Regions from separate parts of the Citrobacter sp. LST-B2 genome, predicted to be linked through region 2. Evidence: predicted binding sites of a transcription regulator. Region 2 holds the regulator's gene; each other region holds the start of a gene.
What was found. The regulator PurR, encoded in region 2, represses purine synthesis genes. The targets are predictions, from matches to a motif close to CANGCAAACGTTTGCNTG.

Region 1: purM (phosphoribosylformylglycinamidine cyclo-ligase) is a predicted target of PurR. The motif match lies at 2,423-2,440, and genes of this name have one in related genera.
Region 3: purL (phosphoribosylformylglycinamidine synthase) is a predicted target of PurR. The motif match lies at 2,567-2,584, and genes of this name have one in related genera.
Region 4: ACQ0PY_RS06005 (nucleoside-specific channel-forming protein Tsx) is a predicted target of PurR. The motif match lies at 2,859-2,876, and genes of this name have one in related genera.

What each region holds. Positions count from the first base shown of each region.
Region 1 covers NZ_CP192598.1:3,535,019-3,540,934, forward strand. The annotation lists gene upp (uracil phosphoribosyltransferase) at 1-624, opposite strand, end outside; gene ACQ0PY_RS17120 (6-phospho-beta-glucosidase) at 807-2,237, opposite strand; gene purM (phosphoribosylformylglycinamidine cyclo-ligase) at 2,500-3,537, shown strand; gene purN (phosphoribosylglycinamide formyltransferase) at 3,534-4,175, shown strand; gene ppk1 (polyphosphate kinase 1) at 4,364-5,916, shown strand, end outside.
Region 2 covers NZ_CP192598.1:2,315,077-2,320,992, reverse strand. The annotation lists gene ACQ0PY_RS11140 (C40 family peptidase) at 1-546, shown strand, start outside; gene sodB (superoxide dismutase [Fe]) at 673-1,254, shown strand; gene ACQ0PY_RS11130 (MFS transporter) at 1,301-2,467, opposite strand; gene cydH (cytochrome bd-I oxidase subunit CydH) at 2,635-2,724, opposite strand; gene purR (HTH-type transcriptional repressor PurR) at 3,018-4,043, shown strand; gene punR (DNA-binding transcriptional activator PunR) at 4,040-4,972, opposite strand; gene punC (purine nucleoside transporter PunC) at 5,084-5,916, shown strand, end outside.
Region 3 covers NZ_CP192598.1:3,613,759-3,619,674, reverse strand. The annotation lists gene yfhb (phosphatidylglycerophosphatase C) at 1-274, shown strand, start outside; gene tadA (tRNA adenosine(34) deaminase TadA) at 318-836, shown strand; gene mltF (membrane-bound lytic murein transglycosylase MltF) at 852-2,402, opposite strand; gene purL (phosphoribosylformylglycinamidine synthase) at 2,664-5,916, shown strand, end outside.
Region 4 covers NZ_CP192598.1:1,270,668-1,276,583, forward strand. The annotation lists gene secF (protein translocase subunit SecF) at 1-565, shown strand, start outside; gene ACQ0PY_RS05995 (VOC family protein) at 719-1,084, shown strand; gene ACQ0PY_RS06000 (helix-turn-helix transcriptional regulator) at 1,100-1,792, shown strand; gene ACQ0PY_RS06005 (nucleoside-specific channel-forming protein Tsx) at 1,837-2,721, opposite strand; gene ACQ0PY_RS06010 (SadB/YajI family lipoprotein) at 3,020-3,559, opposite strand; gene nrdR (transcriptional regulator NrdR) at 3,712-4,161, shown strand; gene ribD (bifunctional diaminohydroxyphosphoribosylaminopyrimidine deaminase/5-amino-6-(5-phosphoribosylamino)uracil reductase RibD) at 4,165-5,268, shown strand; gene ribH (6,7-dimethyl-8-ribityllumazine synthase) at 5,364-5,834, shown strand; gene nusB (transcription antitermination factor NusB) at 5,854-5,916, shown strand, end outside.

The sequences.
Region 1 (5,916 bases), 1.2 Mb from region 2:
CTTCGTACCAAAAATCTTATCGCCGGCATCACCCAGCCCCGGAATAATGTATCCGTGCTCGTTCAGGCCCTGGTCGATCGACGCGGTGTAGAGTTCCACATCCGGATGCGCTTTTTCCAGCGCGGCGATCCCTTCCGGGGCCGCCACCAGCACCAGCACTTTGATGCTGCTGCAGCCCGCTTTTTTCAGCAGATCGATAGTGGCGATAACAGAACCCCCGGTTGCCAGCATCGGGTCGACGATCAGCGCCATGCGCTCGTCGATATTGGACACCAGCTTCTGGAAATACGGGACCGGCTCAAGCGTTTCTTCGTTGCGGTACATGCCGACCACGCTGATACGTGCGCTGGGTACGTTTTCCAGCACGCCTTCCATCATGCCCAGACCGGCACGCAGGATAGGTACAACGGTAATTTTTTTGCCTTTGATTTGATCCACTTCGACCGGACCATTCCAGCCTTCAATGGTTACTTTTTCGGTTTCCAGGCCCGCAGTCGCTTCGTAGGTCAGCAGACTGCCTACTTCCGAGGCGAGTTCACGAAAGCGTTTGGTGCTGATATCGTTCTCACGCATCAGACCCAGCTTGTGTTTGACGAGTGGGTGTTTGACTTCCACGATCTTCATACTCTTCTCCTTTCCTCAGACGAGTGGCAACCACAAAAAAAATCGCCGGATTATACCGCTTTTCCTCTCTGGCGCAACATAACGTATGCATGACCTGGATCAAGCAAAGTAGTATACGTTTGGGTGATGAGTATAAAACACGCCCCGCATTCTGTGCGGGGCCAAGTATCAAGTGGCTGAAATCAGAGGGATTCACCGTTACTTTTTATCACCTGCTGATACCAGGCGAAAGATTTCTTACGACTGCGCGCCAGCGTCCCACTGCCGTCATTATTTTTATCAACGTAGATAAACCCGTAGCGTTTTTTCATCTCTCCCGTTCCCGCAGAAACCAGATCGATACATCCCCACGGCGTGTACCCCATGAGATCCACGCCATCCTCTTCCACCGCTTTTTTCATTTCACGAAGATGTGCCGCCATATACTCGATACGGTAGCTGTCATCCACGGTGCCGTCAGGCAACTGAACATCAATCGCACCAAACCCGTTCTCAACGATAAACAACGGCAACTGGTAGTGATCCCAGAACCAGTTCAGCGAATAGCGCAATCCCACCGGATCAATCTGCCAGCCCCAGTCCGATTTCTGTACGTAGGGATTGGAGACCAGACTTTTGCTCTCGTCATAATCGAGTTGCGGGTTATCGTCTGTCGCTTTGGTGACAAACGACATGTAATAGCTAAAACCGATGTAGTCGACGCAGCCTTCGGACAGAGCAACACGGTCTTCTTCCGTGATATCGAGGTCAAACTCGCGGCGCGTAAAATAGTTGAGAATATGCTGCGGATATTTCCCCCGCACATGCACATCGGTAAACCAGTAGCGACGGTGCATGGCGTTCATCGCCATCATCATGTCGTTTGGCGCACAGGTCAGTGGGTAGATGGGGCACATGGCGATCATGCAGCCGATCTGCAATGCCGGGTTAATTTCTCGTGCCGCCTTCACCGCCAGCGCACTGGCCACCAGTTCATAGTGCGCCGCCTGGTACATTACCGGTTCACGATCTTCACCTGGCTGATACTTCAGGCCGGAGTTCGTGAACGGTGCAAAATCCTCATGGTAATTGGCCTGGTTGTTGATCTCATTGAAGGTCATCCAGTACTTCACTTTGCCCTGATAGCGGGTAAAGACGACCTTCGCAAAGCGGACAAAAAAGTCGATCAGCTTCCGGTTGCGCCAGCCGCCATACTCCGTCACCAGATGGTAAGGCATCTCGAAATGCGACAGGGTAATCACCGGTTCAATGCCATACTTCAGGCATTCATCAAACAGATCGTCGTAAAATTGCAGTCCCGCCTCGTTTGGCTGCGTTTCATCCCCAAGTGGGAAAATGCGCGTCCAGGCAATGGACGTCCGGAAACATTTAAAGCCCATTTCCGCGAAAAGCTTAATGTCTTCTTTGTAGCGATGATAAAAATCGATCGCCTCGTGGTTAGGGTAGTTTTTGCCGGGCAGCACGCCATCGGTAATTTCTCGCGCCACGCCATGAGCGCCCGCCGTCATGACGTCAGCAACGCTGATCCCTTTTCCGCCTTCCTGCCAGCCGCCCTCAAGCTGATGAGCGGCGACCGCCCCGCCCCACATGAAATTCGCGTTAAATCCAGACATAGTTTCCCTCGTTAATTTGCTATGACAAAACAGAAACCGGTTTCAGTATGATACTGAGCAATCCCGGCACTGCTTTCAAGGGTGAAACTGAACCCGGTTTCATTTTCGTGGTTCAGGTCATAAAAACACCGCGCCGCGGAGAAAATGCAGCAAATCTCGACAGATAAAAACGGATGCAACACAGGCTCGCAAACGTTTGCTTTCCCTGCTAGAATTGCGCCGAATTTTACTTTTACCGTAAGAAAACGTGGGGAACCAGGCAGTGACCGATAAAACCTCTCTTAGCTACAAAGATGCCGGTGTTGATATTGACGCGGGTAATGCTCTGGTGGATCGAATCAAAGGCGTAGTGAAGAAAACTCGCCGCCCGGAAGTGATGGGTGGTTTGGGTGGCTTCGGTGCGCTGTGCGCATTGCCGCAAAAATATCGTGAACCAGTGCTGGTTTCCGGTACTGATGGCGTCGGGACAAAACTGCGTCTGGCGATGGATCTGAAGCGTCACGATACCATCGGCATTGATCTCGTGGCGATGTGCGTCAACGACCTGGTCGTTCAGGGTGCTGAGCCGCTGTTTTTCCTCGACTACTACGCCACTGGCAAACTGGATGTGGATACCGCAGCCAGCGTGATTAACGGTATCGCCGAAGGCTGCCTGCAATCCGGCTGCGCGCTGGTCGGCGGGGAAACCGCTGAAATGCCGGGGATGTATCACGGTGAAGATTATGACGTCGCGGGTTTCTGCGTCGGCGTGGTCGAAAAATCAGAAATCATTGACGGTTCCAAAGTGGCCGATGGCGATGTGTTGATTGCACTGGGTTCCAGCGGTCCGCACTCCAACGGTTACTCACTGGTACGTAAAATTGTTGAAGTCAGCGGCTGCGATCCAGAAACGACGGTTCTGGAAGGCAAACCGTTGGCCGACCACCTGCTGGCGCCGACCCGCATCTACGTGAAATCGATTCTGGAATTGATTGAAAAGGTTGATGTGCACGCTATCGCGCACCTGACCGGCGGCGGCTTCTGGGAAAACATTCCGCGCGTACTGCCGGACAACACGCAGGCGGTGATCGATGAATCCTCCTGGCAGTGGCCAGCTGTTTTTAACTGGCTGCAAAGCGCCGGCAACGTCAGCCAGCATGAAATGTATCGTACCTTTAACTGCGGCGTCGGCATGGTCATTGCTCTTCCGGCGGCAGAAGTAGACAACGCCCTTACCCTGCTGAAGGCAAAAGGTGAAAAAGCCTGGAAGCTCGGCGTCATCAAGGCTTCCGATTCCGCGCAGCGCGTGGTTATTGAATAATGAATATTGTGGTGCTTATTTCCGGTAACGGAAGCAATTTGCAGGCGATTATTGATGCCTGCAAAGAGAAGAAAATCAACGGCACCCTGCGGGCAGTATTCAGCAACAAGGCCGACGCGTTCGGCCTTGAGCGTGCCAGAAAAGCGGCAATCCCGGCCCATACGCTGACTGCGGATCAGTTTTCCAGCCGTGAAGCATTTGACCGCGAGCTGATCCTTGAGATCGACGCGTATGCGCCTGACGTGGTGGTGCTGGCCGGTTTTATGCGCATTCTGAGCCCGGCGTTCGTCGCGCACTACAACGGTCGACTGCTGAATATTCACCCTTCCCTGTTGCCCAAATATCCCGGTTTGCACACCCACCGTCAGGCGCTGGAAAACGGCGATGAGGAACACGGCACCTCGGTCCACTTTGTCACTGACGAGCTCGACGGCGGACCGGTCATTTTGCAGTCCAAAGTTCCGGTTTTTGAGGGCGATGACGAAGATGAAATCACCGCCCGCGTTCAGGTTCAGGAACACGCCATTTACCCGCTGGTCGTCAGTTGGTTTGTGGACGGACGGCTGAAAATGCGCGATAACGCCGCCTGGCTGGACGGTGTTCGCCTGCCGCCACAGGGCTACGCTGCCGACGAGTAAAAACGGTGCCGGATAACGGATGTCATCCCTTATCCGGCCAGCGCTTCTCTTCAGACCTCCAGTCCCCCTTCCCCTTTGCGATCAGACGGTTTATTGTCATATTTTTCTGGCACAGTTGGACATCTGAGCGCAATGCTCGCCATAATAATCAGGCAGTGTCCCGTGAATAAAACGGAGTATAAGTATTAATGGGTCAGGAAAAGCTTTATATCGAGAAAGAGCTCAGCTGGTTAGCGTTCAACGAACGTGTGCTTCAGGAAGCCGCGGATAAATCAAACCCGCTAATTGAACGGATGCGTTTCTTAGGCATCTATTCCAATAACCTGGATGAATTCTACAAAGTTCGCTTCGCAGAGCTCAAACGCCGCATCATCATCAGCGAAGAACAGGGTTCAAATTCACATTCTCGCCACTTGTTAGGCAAAATCCAGTCCCGCGTACTGAAAGCCGACCAGGAATTCGATGGCCTGTATAACGAACTGCTGCTGGAGATGGCGCGTAATCAGATCTTCCTGATCAACGAGCGTCAACTGTCAGTCAATCAGCAAAGCTGGCTGCGCCACTATTTCAAGCAGTATCTGCGCCAGCACATCACCCCTATTTTAATTAACCGCGAAACGGATCTGGTACAGTTCCTGAAGGATGACTACACCTATCTGGCAGTCGAAATTATTCGCGGCGACACCATTCGCTATGCGCTGCTGGAAATTCCGTCTGACAAGGTTCCACGCTTTGTGAATCTGCCGCCGGAAGCCCCGCGTCGCCGTAAACCAATGATCCTGCTGGATAACATTCTGCGCTACTGTCTGGACGACATCTTTAAGGGCTTCTTTGATTATGACGCACTGAATGCCTATTCCATGAAGATGACCCGTGACGCCGAGTACGATCTGGTGCACGAGATGGAATCCAGCCTGATGGAGCTGATGTCCTCCAGCCTGAAACAGCGTCTGACCGCCGAGCCGGTGCGTTTTGTTTATCAGCGCGACATGCCTAATGCACTGGTCGAAGTGCTGCGCGAGAAGCTGACGATTTCACGCTATGACTCTATCGTTCCCGGCGGGCGTTATCACAACTTCAAAGATTTCATTAACTTCCCTAATGTCGGCAAAGCCAATCTGGTGAATAAGCCGCTGCCGCGCTTACGCCATATCTGGTTTGATAAAGAGAAGTTCCGTAACGGATTTGACGCCATTCGTGAACGCGATGTGTTGCTTTACTATCCGTATCACACCTTTGAGCACGTTCTGGAACTGCTGCGCCAGGCTTCGTTTGACCCGAGCGTGCTGGCAATCAAAATCAACATCTACCGCGTGGCAAAAGACTCGCGGATCATCGACTCAATGATCCACGCCGCCCATAACGGTAAAAAAGTGACCGTTGTGGTGGAGTTACAGGCACGATTTGATGAAGAGGCCAACATTCACTGGGCGAAACGCCTGACGGAAGCGGGCGTGCATGTCATCTTCTCCGCGCCCGGCTTAAAAATTCACGCCAAGCTGTTCCTGATTTCGCGCAAAGAAGGCGAAGAGGTGGTGCGTTACGCCCATATCGGCACCGGTAACTTCAACGAAAAAACCGCGCGTCTGTATACCGACTATTCGCTGTTGACCGCCGATGCGCGAATCACTAACGAAGTCCGTCGGGTGTTCAATTTTATCGAGAACCCGTATCGCCCGGTGACGTTTGATTATCTGCTGGTCTCGCCGCAAAACTCGCGCCGCCTGCTGTATGAGATGAT
Region 2 (5,916 bases):
AGTAAAACCGTCGCTGCGAAAAAGACAGCCGCTGTCAGCTGGAGTGAAAAGTGCACCCCGCGTAAAGGACACAAGCCGACGTGTGTGAAAGTGAAGAACACGGCGTCAGGAAAGATTGCGGATGCCCATAAAGTGAAAGTGCAAAAAGCGACCAGCACGGCGATGAACAAATTAATGAGTCAGATTGGCAAGCCGTACCGCTGGGGTGGTACGTCTCCGCGCACCGGTTTCGATTGCAGCGGTCTGGTTTATTACGCTTATAAAGATCTGGTTAAATTCCGTATTCCGCGCACAGCAAATGAAATGTATCACCTGCGTGATGCCGCACCGATTGATCGTGGGGAATTGAAAAATGGCGATCTGGTGTTCTTCCGCACTCAGGGACGTGGTACTGCCGATCACGTCGGCGTTTATGTCGGCAACGGCAAATTTATTCAGTCACCGCGCAGCGGTCAGGAAATCCAGATCACATCGCTCAGCGAAGATTACTGGCAACGCCACTATGTCGGCGCTCGCCGGGTCATGACGCCCAAAACCATTCGTTAAAACTTTACCCTGTTGTTAACGCAACAGGGTAAGTTCATCTTTTGTCTCACCTTTCAATTTGCTACCCTATCCTTACGCACAATAAGGTTATTGCGCGAAATACTATTAATAATAAGGAGAGAAGCAATGTCGTTCGAATTACCTGCACTACCGTATGCCAAAGATGCGCTTGCGCCGCACATTTCCGCCGAGACGCTGGAATATCACTATGGCAAACACCATCAGACCTATGTCACCAACCTGAACAACCTGATCAAAGGCACTGCCTTTGAAGGGAAATCACTGGAAGAGATCGTACGCAGTTCGGAAGGCGGCGTGTTCAATAACGCTGCTCAGGTCTGGAACCACACGTTCTACTGGAACTGCCTGGCACCGAATGCTGGTGGCGAGCCAACCGGCGAACTGGCTGACGCGATTGCCGTCTCTTTCGGCAGCTTTGCCGAGTTCAAAGCGCAATTTACCGACGCGGCGATCAAAAACTTCGGCTCTGGCTGGACCTGGCTGGTTAAAGGAAAAGAGGGCAAGCTGGCTATCGTTTCCACCTCCAACGCTGGCACGCCGTTGACCACCGACGCCACGCCGTTGATGACCGTCGACGTATGGGAGCATGCATACTACATTGACTACCGCAATGCGCGTCCTGGCTACCTGGAACACTTCTGGGCGCTGGTAAACTGGGAGTTTGTAGCGAAGAACTTCGCCGCGTAAAAAAGATAACGCAGAAGGGAATCCCTTCTGCGTTTTTGTCCTGCCGTTAACTGGCGACGCACACCTGTTCAGGTTGTTTTCTCGCCGAGATAAACACCAGCAACAGCGCCATACCCGCCACAATCGCCCCCATCACAGGAACAAAACTGTAGCCTAATCCGCCTGAAATGACGGCCCCGCCAGCCGCAGCGCCCAGCGCATTTCCAAGGTTAAACGCGCCAATGTTCACGGAAGATGAGAGACCCGGCGCTTCATGAGCCACACGCATGACGCGCATTTGTAACGGAGGGACGACCGCAAAGGTTGCCGCCCCCCAGACCACCATGCTGACCGCCGCGCCCAGTTCATTCTGCGCCAGGAAAGGGATCGCCAGCATAATTACCATCAGCAGCAGCAAAAAGCCCTTCAGCGTGCCGTTAACCGAGCGATCGGCCAGTTTCCCTCCGAGGTAGTTGCCAATGGAGAAGCCCACACCGATCAGAACCAGCATCCCGGTCACAAAGGCCGGTGTCGCATGGGTGATGCTTTGCAGAACAGGCGAAATATAGGTATAGAGCGTGAACATGGCGCCCGCTCCCAGTACGGTAGTCAGTAGCGCGGAGAGCACCTGAGGACGCATCAGCACCGCCAGCTCTTTTTTCACTTCCGGGCGCGCCCCGGCACCGCCTTTTGGCAATGATAAGAAGAGACTCAACATCGAGATAACCCCCAGCCCCGCTGTCGCCATAAACGACATTCGCCAGCCGATGGTTTCACCCAGCCAGGTCGCCGCCGGCACACCGCCGATATTGGCGATGGTCAGCCCCATAAACATGGTCGCAACGGCGCTCGCCTGTTTGTGCTTCGGCACCACGCTTGCCGCCACCACCGAGCCCAGGCCGAAGAATGCGCCGTGGTTAAGGCTGGTTAAAATACGTGACAACATCAGCGTGGTGTAATCCGGTGAAATCGCCGAGAGCACGTTACCGAGCGTAAAGATAGCCATCAGAAAAATGAGCGCATTACGGCGTCCGCGATGTGACAGCAACAGCGTCATCAACGGCGCGCCGACCATCACGCCGACCGCATAGGCACTAATCAGCATACCTGCCGCGGGAATAGACACATCAACGCCACGCGCGATGACGGGCAGCAGACCCATTGGCGAGAATTCGGTGGTACCGATGCCAAACGCACCAATGGCCAGCGCCAGTAACGGATAATTGATTTTCATGCAGTGATGACTCCGGCTCTTCGCGACAGGGCGCGATGCTTAACAAAGAGTCAAAAGCATGACATCAATCACAAAAAAAGAGAAGTTAACAAAAATACAAAAGACTTTTGCAGATTCAATAACAATATGGCGGGAGGTTCGAGGGAGCAGGAACTCCCCCGAGGGGATCAGTGCAGTGCCGCCGTCAGGCCGCCCGCAACGATTAAAGCCAGGACAATAAACGTGGTCACTAATGAAAATTTCAGATCGGTGCTCATCAACTTTTCTCCTTTTTATACCCACACAAAAAGTGATATAGCGCATTTTTACACACTTGAGTGTAAAAATCTCCCACGATTTAGAGTGATATGTGCTTTTAATACTTCCCCTTTTCGTAAAGATCAGACAAAATTCGACGCTTACTTGATTAGCGTACCGGCCATTGACCCCTTCCTGACGTTCCGTGTCGTTTCCCGGCGTGCCGCAGCCCAGACGTTGGGCACAGGATGAGTAAAGGCAAACGTTTACTTGGCGTAATTTAATGTTCAGGTTGGGTCTGGAGTGAGATTTAATGGCAACAATTAAAGATGTAGCGAAGCGCGCAAACGTTTCCACTACAACCGTGTCACACGTAATTAACAAAACGCGTTTCGTCGCTGAAGAAACACGCAATGCAGTGTGGGCGGCAATCAAAGAATTGCACTATTCCCCCAGCGCGGTTGCCCGTAGCCTGAAAGTTAACCATACCAAATCTATCGGTTTGCTGGCGACGAGCAGCGAAGCCCCCTATTTTGCTGAAATTATTGAAGCGGTTGAGAAGAACTGCTTCCAGAAGGGCTATACCCTGATCCTCGGCAACGTCTGGAACAACCTGGAAAAGCAGCGTGCCTATCTGTCGATGATGGCGCAAAAACGCGTTGATGGCCTGTTGGTAATGTGTTCCGAATACCCCGATCCCCTGCTCTCGATGCTGGAAGAATATCGTCATATCCCAATGGTGGTGATGGACTGGGGCGAAGCCAAAGCCGACTTCACTGATACGGTGATTGATAACGCCTTCGAGGGCGGCTACATGGCAGGCCGTTACCTCGTCGAGCGTGGACATCGCGAAATTGGCGTGATCCCAGGACTGATGGAGCGTAACACCGGCGCAGGCCGTTTGGCCGGATTTATGAAAGCGATGGATGAAGCGCTGATTAAAGTGCCTGAAAACTGGATTGTTCAAGGCGACTTCGAGCCGGAATCCGGCTACCGCGCCATGCAGCAAATTCTGTCGCAGGCGCATCGCCCAACGGCGGTCTTCTGTGGCGGCGATGTCATGGCGATGGGCGCCCTTTGCGCCGCTGATGAGATGGGTCTGCGCGTCCCGCAGGACGTGTCGCTGATAGGCTACGACAACGTGCGCAACGCCCGCTTCTTTACACCAGCGTTGACCACCATCCACCAGCCGAAAGATTCACTGGGTGAGACGGCCTTTAATATGTTACTGGACCGTATCGTCAATAAACGCGAAGAGTCGCAGTCTATTGAAGTCCACCCGCGCCTGGTGGAGCGCCGCTCCGTGGCGGATGGCCCGTTCCGCGACTACCGTCGTTAAGCCTCTTCTGCGGGAGTCTCATCGGGCTCCCGCAGCCACTCTTTGTTCAGCGTTTCACTGTCTCCCAGATAATCCAGCAGCCAGATCAGCGCAGGTGACATATCATTCTGCTGCCAGGTCAGGCAACAGGCCGCATCCGGGAAAGGATTATCCAGATTTAACGCGACCCACTGCCCCTTGTTGAGATACGACTTGGCGAAATGTGTCGGGACCATGCCGACACAGAGTCCGGCGCTGATACAGGTCGCGGAAGAATCCCAGTCCGGCACCACCACCCGCTTCTGATTGTCCAGCAGCCAGGTCACGCGTTTCGGCAGCGTGCGGGAGGTATCTTCCAGCACCAGCGACGGCCAGTTGCGCAACGTGTCATCGCTTAACGGCCCGCTCATGGCGGCCAGCGGATGCGTACTGGCAACGACACAACACCAGCTCAGCTTACCCATATCGCGGAAAGTGTATCGTCCGCCAACCGGGATCGCCTGGGTTGCCCCGATGGCGAGTTCGACCCGACCATCTGACAGCGCGTCCCAGACGCCATTAAACACCTCCTGGAAGACCAGTAGTTCCACGTCATCAAAGTGGCGGTAGAAATCGACAATCAATTGCCGCGTGCGTTCCGGGCGCACGATATTGTCCACCGCAATGGGGAGTTGCCCACGCCAGCCGTTAGCGATCTGCTGACACTGTTGACGCGTGATCTGCATTTTTTTGATGACAGAGCGGCCTTCTTTCAAAAACCAGGCGCCCGCCGGGGTTAACACCACATCACGATGGCGACGTTCAAAAAGCGGGACGGCCAGCCACTCTTCCAGTTGGCGAACCGTATAGCTGACCGCTGAAGGCACCCGGTGCAACTCCTGGGCCGCGGAACTGAAGCTCCCGTTGCGTGCCACGGCATCGACCACTTCCAGCGCATATTCTGACCACATAATCTGCCTACAAAATTTTTGAATGCAATAAACAAATATTACCGTTTCACAAGCCCAAATTCACTCCCTACACTCTGCGCCAGTGTGATTAATCAAAATTAGAGAACAACTATGCAACCAGGAAAAGGGTTTTTAGTCTGGCTGGCAGGGCTCAGCGTGTTGGGTTTTCTGGCAACCGACATGTATTTGCCCGCTTTTGCCGCCATTCAATCTGACCTGCAAACACCGGCCTCTGCCGTAAGCGCCAGCCTGAGTCTGTTTTTAGCAGGCTTTGCCGTCGCCCAACTGCTGTGGGGACCCCTCTCTGACCGTTATGGCCGTAAACCGATCCTGTTGCTGGGTCTGTCTGTCTTCGCCCTCGGTAGCCTGGGTATGCTGTGGGTGGAGAGCGCAACGGGCCTGTTAGTACTGCGTTTTATTCAGGCCGTGGGAGTCTGCGCGGCGACCGTCATCTGGCAGGCGCTGGTTACCGATTACTATCCTTCGCATAAAATTAACCGCATTTTCGCGACCATCATGCCGCTGGTCGGGCTGTCTCCTGCACTGGCGCCGTTATTAGGCAGTTGGATTCTGACCCATCTTTCCTGGCAGGCGATCTTTGCCACGCTGTTTTTCATCACGCTGCTGCTGATGCTGCCCGCCCTGTTTTTAAAGCCCACCACCCGGGCTCGCGATGACAGCAAGGACAAACTGACGTTCACCACCCTGCTGCGTGCGAAAGCGTACCGCGGCAACGTCCTGATTTACGCCGCCTGTTCTGCCAGCTTCTTTGCGTGGTTGACCGGTTCCCCGTTTATTTTGAGTGAAATGGGCTACAGCCCGGCGGTGATTGGGCTGAGCTACGTACCGCAGACCATTGCTTTTCTGATTGGCGGCTATGGCTGTCGCGCCGCGTTGCAAAAATGGCAGGGACAACAGCTCCTGCCCTGGCTGCTGGTTATCTA
Region 3 (5,916 bases), 1.3 Mb from region 2:
GCCGCAGTCGCTGGTGGAACAGGTTTATGTTGATACGCCGTGGCTGCCGCGCGTGAATTTGATCGCCAGCCAGATGAAGCGGGGGTACGGCGGTTGGGTGCTGACCCTGCGCTGTCTGGGGCATGAAAAAGTCGCACAGCTGGAGCGTAAAATCGGCACGCCACTGCGCCTTTACAGCGGCTACAGCGACAGCAATCAGGACAACCCGCTGCTCTATTTTTGCCAGCACCGCTGGCGCGTCACGCCTCGTGGAGAACTCCAGCAACTGGAATAGTTGAAAGACGAAGGGTATCGCGACCCTGTATAATGCGCCCGCAATGATTACCGGAGTAACCCCTTTGTCAGATGTTGAATTTAGTCACGAATACTGGATGCGTCATGCGTTAACGCTGGCGAAGCGCGCCTGGGATGAACGTGAAGTCCCGGTCGGTGCCGTATTGGTGCACAACAATCGCGTGATCGGTGAAGGCTGGAACCGCCCGATTGGCCATCACGATCCCACCGCGCACGCAGAGATCATGGCGCTACGTCAGGGCGGCCTCGTCCTGCAAAATTATCGTCTGATTGACGCGACGCTGTATGTGACCCTTGAGCCGTGCGTCATGTGCGCTGGCGCGATGGTGCACAGCCGTATCCGCCATGTGGTGTTCGGCGCGCGCGATGCAAAAACCGGCGCTGCCGGTTCGCTGATGGATGTTCTGCATCATCCGGGAATGAATCATCGCGTTGAGGTCACTGAAGGAATATTGCGTGAGGAGTGTGCGACGCTGCTCAGCGATTTCTTCCGCATGCGCCGTCAGGAGATCAAAGCGTTGAAGAAAGCCGCAAGCCAGTAGGCATTGCGGTTCTGTTTACTCTTTGTCCTCTTTCTTCTGCGGTAAACGCAGCAGCGACGGCGAGTGCGTCAGATAACTGGATGACGATTGCGACAGGAAGGCGGCGAGTGGTCGCCGCTGTTTGCCAAATTCCGTTGGTGAGACGACCGGATACTCTTGTGCCAGTTTCATCTCTTCAGCCAGTTGCTTTTCTTTCTCCTGCAAATAGCCCTGCAGGCTTATCTGATATTTACGGATGTTTTCAACGTAGGCGTAGGCCTCATGTCCGCGAGCATAGCCGTAGGTCAGCTTGCTGTAATACTGTTTTTGACTGAGCAACGGCAGACGCTGTTTGACGTCAGCCCAACTGTCCGGGTTTCCCTTCGTTTTGGCTGTCAGCGCACGCGCATCAAGCATATGCGCATAACCCATGTTATAGGCCGCCAGCGCAAACCAGATACGCTCGTTCTCGGGTACGGTGTCCGGCACTTTACTCATCATGTCCTGTAAGTAGCGTGCTCCACCGCTGATGCTCTGCTCAGGATCGGTTCTGTCGGTCAGACCGAGACTTTGTGCGGTGTTTTTGGTGAGCATCATCATGCCGCGCACGCCGGTTGGTGATGTGGCCTGCGGATCCCAATGCGATTCCTGCCAGGAGATCGCCGCAAGCAGCTGCCAGCCAATCTCCTGGGCGTGTTTTTCAAACAGCGGTTTCAGGTCGGGGAGCATGGCATCAACCGCGCGCAGAAAGGTGCGGGTATCGACATAGTCAAAATCATCGCCGTGCCCCAGATATTTTTCTTCGAGACGCGCCAGGGAGCCGTCCTCATTCATGCCGTTGAAGAAATCGAGCAGGGCGGCAGACAGCGTGTTGTCATCATCCAGCTGACTAAACCAGGTCACCGGCTGTTCGTCGGTGATATCCAGCGCAACAGCAAGTTCGGGATGAACGCGTTGGTAGAGGCTGATGGCGACAGAGTCGGCAATGGTGTAATCCAGCTGTCCGGCAATCACCGCATCCAGCAGTTCCGTTGAGCCTTTTTTCTCATCGATCCGCCAGCTCAGCTCAGGGTATTTTGTCTGTTTCAGCGTTTGCAGATCGTTTGCCACCACGTGTCCCGGCGTGATAGTGAGTTGACTTTCCGTCACGCTGCCCAACGTACGGGGACGATACTGACCCACTTTGTAGACCAGTTGCTGGGATACCGAATAGTAAGTCGGCCCTGGCTGATAGTTTTTCACTCGTTCACTGTTGTAGACCAGCCCGGCCGCCAGCAGGTCGGCGTCACCATTATCCAGATCGTCAAACAGCTGGCTGATGTTCTGGCGGACGGTAATCTTCAGTTTTACCCCCAGATAGCTGGCGAACTGCTGCGCCAGCTCGTAATCGAGCCCGTACGGCTTACCGTCGAGTTTCGCCCAGGTGAGCGGCGACTCAATTGTGCTCACGCGCAACTCTCCCCGCGACTGGATCGCGGCGATACGATTATCGGCTTTACCGAACCAGGGGATAGAGGGCCAGAGGGCCGCCGCCAGCAGCAGCGTCAGTATGCCGATGAACAGATAATTAATCTTTAATTTTTTCAATTAGTTAATTCTCTGAACCGTGCGTTGCCTCAGGATGGGAAAAAGAATAGAAAGGCCAGGAGTATTCATCAATGAGCGGCATTTTGCTTAAACTTGCGCCAGTTGGCAACTAATTACAGCCATTGGCAGCATCGTATGACAATAACGGCGTTGGATTTTATTTCGACGCAAACGGTTTCGTCGGCGGCTCAGATTCTTTATAATGACGCCCGTTTCCCCACTTGGGCACACCGAAAGCTTAGCTTAGAAGACGAGAGACTTATGATGGAAATTCTGCGTGGTTCGCCTGCACTGTCCGCATTCCGTATTAACAAACTGCTGGCACGTTTTCAGGCTGCCAACCTCCAGGTAAGCAATATTTACGCCGAGTACGTCCATTTCGCTGACCTGAACGCTCCGTTGAACGAGGATGAGCACGCGCAGCTTGCCCGTCTGCTGAAATACGGTCCCAGCCTGAGCAGCCACACCCCGGAAGGGAAACTGCTGCTGGTGACGCCGCGCCCTGGCACCATCTCCCCCTGGTCTTCCAAAGCGACAGATATCGCCCATAACTGCGGTCTGCAACAAATTGACCGTCTGGAACGCGGCGTCGCTTATTACGTTGAGGCCTCCACGCTAAGCGCTGAGCAGTGGCAGTGGGTTGCCGCTGAACTGCACGATCGAATGATGGAGACGGTGTTCTCTTCGTTAACCGATGCGGAAAAACTGTTTGCTCACCATCAGCCGGCGCCTGTTGCAAGTGTTGACCTGCTGGGTGAAGGCCGTCAGGCGCTGATTGATGCTAACCTGCGTCTCGGTCTGGCGCTGGCGGATGACGAAATTGATTACCTGCAGGACGCGTTTACCCGACTGGGGCGCAACCCGAACGACATCGAACTCTACATGTTTGCGCAGGCGAACTCTGAGCACTGCCGCCACAAGATTTTCAACGCCGACTGGATCATCGATGGCAAGCAACAGCCGAAGTCGCTGTTCAAGATGATCAAAAACACCTTTGAAACCACACCGGACCACGTGCTTTCCGCGTATAAAGATAACGCGGCGGTGATGGAAGGGTCTGAAGTGGGGCGTTACTTTGCCGACCACGCGACCGGTCGCTATGACTTCCACCAGGAGCCGGCGCACATCCTGATGAAGGTGGAAACCCATAACCACCCGACGGCGATCTCTCCGTGGCCGGGGGCGGCGACTGGTTCCGGCGGTGAAATCCGTGATGAAGGGGCAACCGGACGCGGCGCGAAGCCAAAAGCCGGTCTGGTGGGCTTCTCCGTTTCTAACCTGCGCATTCCGGGCTTTGAGCAGCCGTGGGAAGAAGACTTCGGCAAGCCAGAGCGTATTGTGACCGCGCTGGATATCATGACTGAAGGCCCGCTGGGCGGCGCGGCGTTTAACAATGAATTTGGTCGTCCTGCGCTGAACGGCTATTTCCGTACTTACGAAGAAAAAGTGAACAGCCACAATGGCGAAGAGCTGCGCGGCTATCACAAGCCGATCATGCTGGCGGGCGGGATCGGTAACATCCGTGCCGATCACGTACAGAAAGGCGAGATCGTCGTCGGGGCGAAGCTGATCGTTCTCGGCGGTCCGGCGATGAATATCGGCCTGGGCGGCGGCGCGGCTTCCTCGATGGCCTCCGGCCAGTCTGACGCGGATCTTGATTTTGCCTCGGTACAGCGTGATAACCCGGAGATGGAACGCCGCTGCCAGGAAGTGATCGACCGCTGCTGGCAGTTGGGTGACGCCAATCCGATCCTGTTTATCCACGACGTTGGCGCCGGCGGTCTGTCGAACGCGATGCCTGAACTGGTTAGCGACGGCGGACGCGGCGGTAAATTCGAACTGCGTGACATCCTCAGCGATGAGCCGGGTATGAGCCCGCTGGAGATCTGGTGTAACGAGTCCCAGGAACGTTACGTGCTGGCTGTGGCGGCAGACCAACTGCCGCTGTTCGACGAGCTGTGTAAGCGTGAGCGCGCGCCGTATGCGGTAATTGGTGAGGCGACCGAAGAACAGCATCTGTCGCTAAACGATCGTCACTTCAACAACCAGCCTATCGATCTGCCGCTTGACGTACTGCTCGGCAAAACGCCGAAGATGACCCGCGACGTTCAGACGCTGAAGGCGAAAGGTGAGTCTCTGGATCGTGCTGACATCACCATTGCGGATGCAGTTAAACGCGTTCTGCATCTGCCGACGGTGGCGGAAAAAACCTTCCTGGTCACCATTGGCGACCGTACTGTGACCGGGATGGTGTCTCGCGATCAGATGGTCGGTCCGTGGCAGGTGCCGGTGGCGAACTGCGCGGTGACCACCGCCAGCCTCGATAGCTACTACGGTGAAGCAATGTCGATCGGCGAACGTGCGCCAGTGGCGCTGCTCGACTTCTCCGCTTCTGCCCGTCTGGCGGTCGGGGAAGCATTGACCAATATCGCGGCAACGCAGATTGGCGATATCAAACGCATTAAGCTTTCCGCTAACTGGATGGCCGCAGCCGGTCACCCGGGCGAAGATGCCGGTTTATACGAAGCGGTGAAAGCGGTCGGTGAAGAACTCTGTCCGGCGCTGGGTCTGACGATTCCGGTGGGTAAAGACTCGATGTCGATGAAAACCCGCTGGCAGGAAGGCAACGAACAGCGCGAAATGACCTCGCCGCTGTCGCTGGTGATTTCCGCTTTTGCTCGCGTGGAAGATGTGCGTCATACCATCACCCCGCAGCTTTTTACTGAAGACAACGCGCTGCTGCTGATCGACCTGGGCCGTGGCCACAACGCGCTGGGTGCGACGGCGCTGGCGCAGGTATACCGCCAGCTTGGCGATACGCCGGCAGATGTGCGTGACGTCGCGCAACTGAAGGGCTTCTACGACGCGATGCAGGCGCTGGTGGCGCAACGTAAACTGCTCGCTTATCACGACCGTTCCGATGGCGGCCTGCTGGTGACGCTGGCGGAAATGGCCTTTACCGGTCACTGTGGGGTGCAGGCGGATATCGCCGCACTGGGCGACGATCGTCTGGCGGCGTTGTTCAACGAAGAACTTGGCGCGGTGATTCAGGTTCGCGCAGCGGATCGCGAGGCGGTGGAAGCACTGCTGGCGCAACACGGTCTGGGCGATTGCGTACATTACCTGGGTCAGGCCGTCACGGGCGATCGTTTTGTTATCGAAGCCAACGGTCAGACCGTCTTCAGCGAAAGTCGCACGACGCTTCGCATCTGGTGGGCCGAAACCACCTGGCAAATGCAGCGTCTGCGTGATAACCCGGAGTGTGCCGATCAGGAGCACGATGCGAAAACCAACGATGCCGATCCGGGCCTTAGCGCGAAGCTGACCTTTGATATTAATGACGATATCGCCGCACCGTATATTGCGACCGGTGCGCGTCCGAAAGTGGCGGTACTGCGTGAGCAAGGGGTGAACTCTCACGTCGAAATGGCTGCGGCGTTCCAGCGTGCAGGCTTTGACGCGATTGACGTGCACATGAGCGATCTGCTCGGTGGCCGCACGGGTCTGGGTAACT
Region 4 (5,916 bases), 1.0 Mb from region 2:
GAGCGTAGGTGCCGATCTGGCGCAAACCGGTGCGATGGCGCTGCTGGCAGCGCTGATCTCCATCCTGGTTTACGTTGGTATCCGTTTCGAATGGCGACTGGCGGCGGGCGTGGTTATCGCGCTGGCGCACGACGTCATCATTACGCTGGGGATCCTGTCGTTATTCCATATCGAGATCGACCTGACTATCGTGGCATCGCTGATGTCCGTTATCGGTTACTCGCTTAACGACAGTATCGTGGTCTCTGACCGTATTCGTGAAAACTTCCGCAAAATTCGTCGCGGGACGCCTTACGAAATCTTTAACGTGTCACTGACCCAGACGCTGCACCGTACGTTGATTACCTCCGGTACGACGTTAATGGTTATCCTGATGCTGTTCCTGTTTGGTGGTCCGGTGCTGGAAGGCTTCTCGCTGACTATGCTTATCGGGGTGTCCATCGGTACGGCATCGTCCATTTACGTGGCATCGGCGCTGGCGCTGAAACTTGGTATGAAGCGCGAGCATATGCTGCAACAGAAAGTCGAGAAAGAAGGGGCGGATCAGCCGTCAATTCTGCCGTAACCCGATTTTCAGTTCATGCTCAGAAATCCCGGTCATTCGATCGGGATTTTTCTTTTCTTCCTTTCTCTTGTCCTGCAATCACTCCTGACACTATGCTGTCAGGAGCCCTGTTTTATCCTCTTCCTGAACTTACCCACACAGGCAGGAGGAACGATGAAAAGCATTATTAACTGGTTTGAAATTCCCGTAACGGATATGGAACGCGCGATTGCGTTTTATGAGCCGGTCATGGGGCTGTCGCTGCGTCGTGAAAAAATGGATTTTGCCGATCTGGCGGTTTTCCCGTATGACGATCCGGCCACCGGTGGTGCGTTGGCGAAGTTTGATGGCATCGCGCCTTCATTACAGGGCGCCATTATTTATCTGCATACGGACGATCTCGTCGCCACGCTGGATCGCGTCGCCAGTGCCGGTGGCAACTGCGTTTTTGGTCCGCTCGATCTCGGTAAAGAGATTGGTACCATCGCGCTGTTTACTGACAGCGAAGGCAATCGTGTGGGGTTACATCAACCGGCTTAATCACAGAGAGCAACTATGACCCGTCGCGCTGACCGTTTATTTCAGATAGTCCAGATCCTGCGTGGCAGGCGGCTGACAACGGCAGCGCTGCTGGCGGAACGGCTTGAGGTGTCAGAGCGGACGATCTATCGTGATATCCGTGACCTTTCGCTCTCCGGCGTGCCGGTCGAAGGGGAGGCGGGAAGCGGCTATCGGCTGATGGCGGGGTTTGATCTCCCGCCGCTGATGCTAACGCACCGGGAATCGGAAGCGCTGATTGCCGCCATTCGTCTGCTGCACACCTGGGGCGGTGATCTGCTCTCCAGAGAACTGGAGTCGGCGCAGGAAAAGGTGCTGGCGATATTACCGGAAGAAAGCCGACGTAAAGCCGAGCAGGCACGTATTTTCGCGCCGGATTTTGGCAGGCAACAGCATTCACGTAGCGCGTTCGATATGATCCACCGGGCGGTGAGCACGCAACAGGTGCTGGCGTTACATTATCGTGATGAGGCGGGGCAGCTCACCTGGCGGGACGTGCAGCCGTTAGGGATTTTTTTCCAGGGAGAGTTCTGGCTGCTGGTAGCCTGGTGCGAACGGCGCGAGGACTATCGCTGTTTTCGTGTCGATCGCTGTTTAAGCATCACGCCGCTCGACAGGCGATTTAGCGAGTGCGCCGATCGATCGCTGAGTGATTTTTTACGTAAGATCCGCGACGAAACGCACGCATAAAAAAAGCCAGCGCTCTGGCTGGCTTTTGCAGGAAAGTAACGTTATCAGAAGTTGTAGCCGACAACCAGATAGCCACCCCAGCCGGTAGATTTCACGTTGAAGTTACCTTTACCGAAGTTCAGCTCTGCGTCGTCGTTCCACTGACCCCCGTTGTGCCAGTAACGCGCTACGACCGAATAGTGCCAGTGGTCGTAGTTCAGCGCCAGAATATGGCTGGAGGCGATGGAGTCGTTGGTACGCGCTTTGTTGCCGTTCAGATCGGAGAAGTCGTTGTTGCCCAGATCGGAACCCCAGTCAAAGTTGGTGAAACCGATATAGCTCAGGTTACCGCCCCACAGTTCGGTAATCGGAACAAAGTATTTCACTTTGAAACGGTAGCCGTCCCACTCGTTTTCGTTAGCGGCGCCATAGTTCTGCCACTGATATTTCGCATATACGTTCAGAGACAAACTCATCGGCAGGCCAGTATCAATATCGGTGCCCAGACCCATGTACCAGGTGCTCTGACGGCCATCTTTGTTACGACCCATGTCGTAGATGTAGTTATTGGCGAAGTACCACTCTTTAAACGGACCGAAGCTCAGGTCAGTGCCGGTCAGTTTGTCGATGGAGAAACGCGGTTCGATTTCCATAAACAGCGGAGAACCGTGGTTCCAGATCCCTTTCGCGTCGGTGTTACCACCGAAGAAAACCGGCGCATCCATGTAGCCATAGAAGTCAAACCAGTCTTTCTTCGCGAAAGCTTCATATTCCAGGTAGGTATCGTTACGGAGCTGCGGTCCGAAACGAGTGTGATAGCTACCGACGACGTTGACGCTCTGGTGCCACCAGTCTGAAAGATACTGCGGTTTGTCATTTTCCGCAGCGTTAACGGTGAATGTCGAGGAGAGCGCGAGCACGGCACCGGCTGCAAGTAATGTTTTTTTCATATTGTATGCCACTGTTTGAAATCCCTGACGGGAGTGAAAAAGGCGCAAATAGCGTTTCTGAATAATTCATGTTTCTGGGAGCCTATTATAGAAATCATTGCTCACAAAAATATGTCTTGTTTCACAGTTCTATCATTTACGTAATCGATTGCGTTCACGTTTGCGTATTTTAGCGCGGCGATTGTACTGACTTTCATGCTGATTGCCAACGTTGACAAAAACTGACGTGGATGTCAGCGGAGTCACAAAAAGAGACGGAGGGATGTTGCGGAACGCACAAAACGTTCCGCAAGGAGGTTTATTGCGTAACAGGCTGGATGTCGTGGATACGCACAAATCCTAACTGGTCGGGGGTGAGGTTATTCAGTTGCAGCGGGATGTCCACATCGCTCGGTGCCAGCACGCTGGCCGGGGCATTGATCAACTGATTCTGCACATTCACTTCCTGATAATTGTCAGTAGTTCCCTGAATTTGCCCATATTCAACGGTGCCGCTAAAGGCCGGCAGCGGATCGTTGGATTCCCCCTGAATGCGCAGCGTCACCCGGGTGCCAGCGGCATTCGGCGCAATGTTGATAAGCGACATGCGCAGTGTGCCTATCTGACTGTTCAGCCGTGCGGGCGTATTGGAGCCCGGTAGCAGGTAAACACCACGGGTGGATTTAACGTTCAGACTGTTTTGCTGAGTAATCTTCACGGTTTCCTGATTAAGCTGATTCATCTCTTTATTCAGCGTTGAAACGCTTTGATGCATCTGGCGCACTTCGCTTTGTTGCGCGCAGGCGCTCAGACTAAAGAGACTTCCCACCAGGAGAATTCTTAGGTAACGTCTTGTCATCTCTCTTATTTCCTGAATAGTCGCGATACCATAATGGTAGTTCGTAATATGATCAAAGACATCGATCCATTGTCTCAAAAGCGTTGCGCCTTTGTTGTCACGTCAGTTCAGGTTAAAATAGATTTCTGTTAACCACCTGGTCAGGACGCCGTATGCATTGCCCATTCTGTTTCGCCGTAGACACTAAGGTAATTGACTCTCGTCTTGTGGGCGAGGGCTCTTCTGTACGCCGCCGTCGGCAGTGTCTGGTTTGTAATGAACGTTTCACTACCTTTGAAGTGGCAGAACTGGTAATGCCACGCGTTGTGAAAAGCAACGACGTGCGCGAACCGTTTAATGAAGAAAAGCTGCGCAGTGGAATGCAACGCGCGCTGGAAAAGCGTCCGGTGAGTTCCGACGACGTCGAAATGGCGTTGAATCATATTAAGTCGCAACTGCGCGCCACCGGCGAACGTGAAGTCCCCAGTAAGATGATTGGCAATCTGGTGATGGAACAATTGAAAAAACTCGATAAAGTCGCCTATATCCGCTTTGCCTCGGTTTACCGCAGCTTCGAAGATATTAAAGAATTTGGCGAAGAGATCGCTCGCCTACAGGATTAAGCCATGCAGGATGAGTTATACATGGCGCGAGCGCTGAAGTTGGCGCAGCGCGGGCGGTTTACCACCCATCCCAACCCTAACGTCGGCTGCGTGATCGTCAATAACGGCGAGATTGTCGGTGAAGGTTATCACCATCGTGCGGGCGAACCGCATGCGGAAGTGCATGCCTTGCGCATGGCGGGCGAAAAGGCCAAAGGGGCCACTGCGTACGTCACGCTTGAGCCCTGTAGTCATCATGGCCGCACGCCGCCGTGCTGCGACGCGCTGATCGCCGCGGGCGTTTCTCGCGTGGTGGCGGCGATGCAGGACCCGAATCCACAAGTGGCGGGACGCGGATTATACCGTTTGCAGCAGGCGGGCATTGACGTCAGCCACGGGCTGATGATGAGTGAAGTCGAAGCGTTAAATAAAGGTTTTCTCAAACGGATGCGCACCGGGTTTCCGTATGTGCAACTGAAACTCGGCGCTTCGCTGGACGGCCGTACAGCGATGGCCAGCGGCGAAAGTCAGTGGATTACCTCTCCCGAGGCGCGACGTGATGTTCAGCGTCTACGCGCGCAAAGCCATGCCATTTTAACCAGCAGCGCGACGGTGCTGGCGGACGATCCGCAGCTCACCGTGCGCTGGTCAGAACTCGGCGAGGCGACACAAGCTCTTTATCCGCAGGATGCCGTGCGTCAGCCGGTGCGAATTGTGATAGACAGTCAGAACCGCGTAGCGCCGGAGCACCGCCTGGTACAGCAGCCAGGAGAAACCTGGATTGCGCGCACCAAAGAAGACGCACGCGTCTGGCCCGACTCGGTTCGCACGATTTTGGTGCCGGAGCATAACGGGCATCTGGATCTGGTGGTGCTGATGATGTTGCTCGGCAAACAGCAAATTAACAGTCTGTGGGTGGAGGCCGGGCCGACGCTCGCCGGTGCGCTCTTGCAGGCCGGAGTGGTTGACGAGCTTATCGTCTATCTTGCGCCTAAACTGTTAGGCAGTGACGCCAGGGGATTATGTGTGTTGCCAGGGCTTGAGAAACTGGCTGACGCCCCCCATTTCAAATTCAATGAGATACGCCAGGTGGGCCCGGACGTTTGCCTGCATTTAACCCCTGCGTGAGGCTTTCGAATTATCGAATTATTGGAAGCAGCGCACAGAATATTATGATAAAATCCGCCCCCCTTACGGGGCCATATCGAACCCGAAGGAAGAATATGAACATTATTGAAGCTAACGTTGCTACTCCGGACGCTCGCGTCGCCATCACCATTGCGCGTTTCAACAACTTTATCAATGACAGCCTGCTGGAAGGTGCGATTGACGCCCTGAAACGTATTGGTCAGGTCAAAGATGAAAACATTACCGTCGTTTGGGTTCCAGGTGCCTACGAACTGCCGCTGGCAGCAGGCGCGCTGGCGAAAACCGGTAAATATGACGCGGTGATTGCACTGGGTACGGTTATTCGTGGCGGCACAGCTCACTTCGAATATGTCGCTGGCGGTGCAAGCAACGGCCTGGCGCATGTCGCTCAGGACAGCGAAATTCCGGTCGCCTTTGGCGTCCTGACCACCGAAAGCATTGAACAAGCTATCGAACGTGCTGGTACCAAAGCTGGCAACAAGGGCGCGGAAGCTGCACTGACCGCGCTTGAAATGATTAATGTATTGAAAGCCATCAAGGCCTGATTTTTGTAAGGGGAAATCCGTGAAACCTGCTGCTCGTCGCCGCGCTCGTGAGTGTGCCGTTCAGGCGCTCTACTCCTGGCAG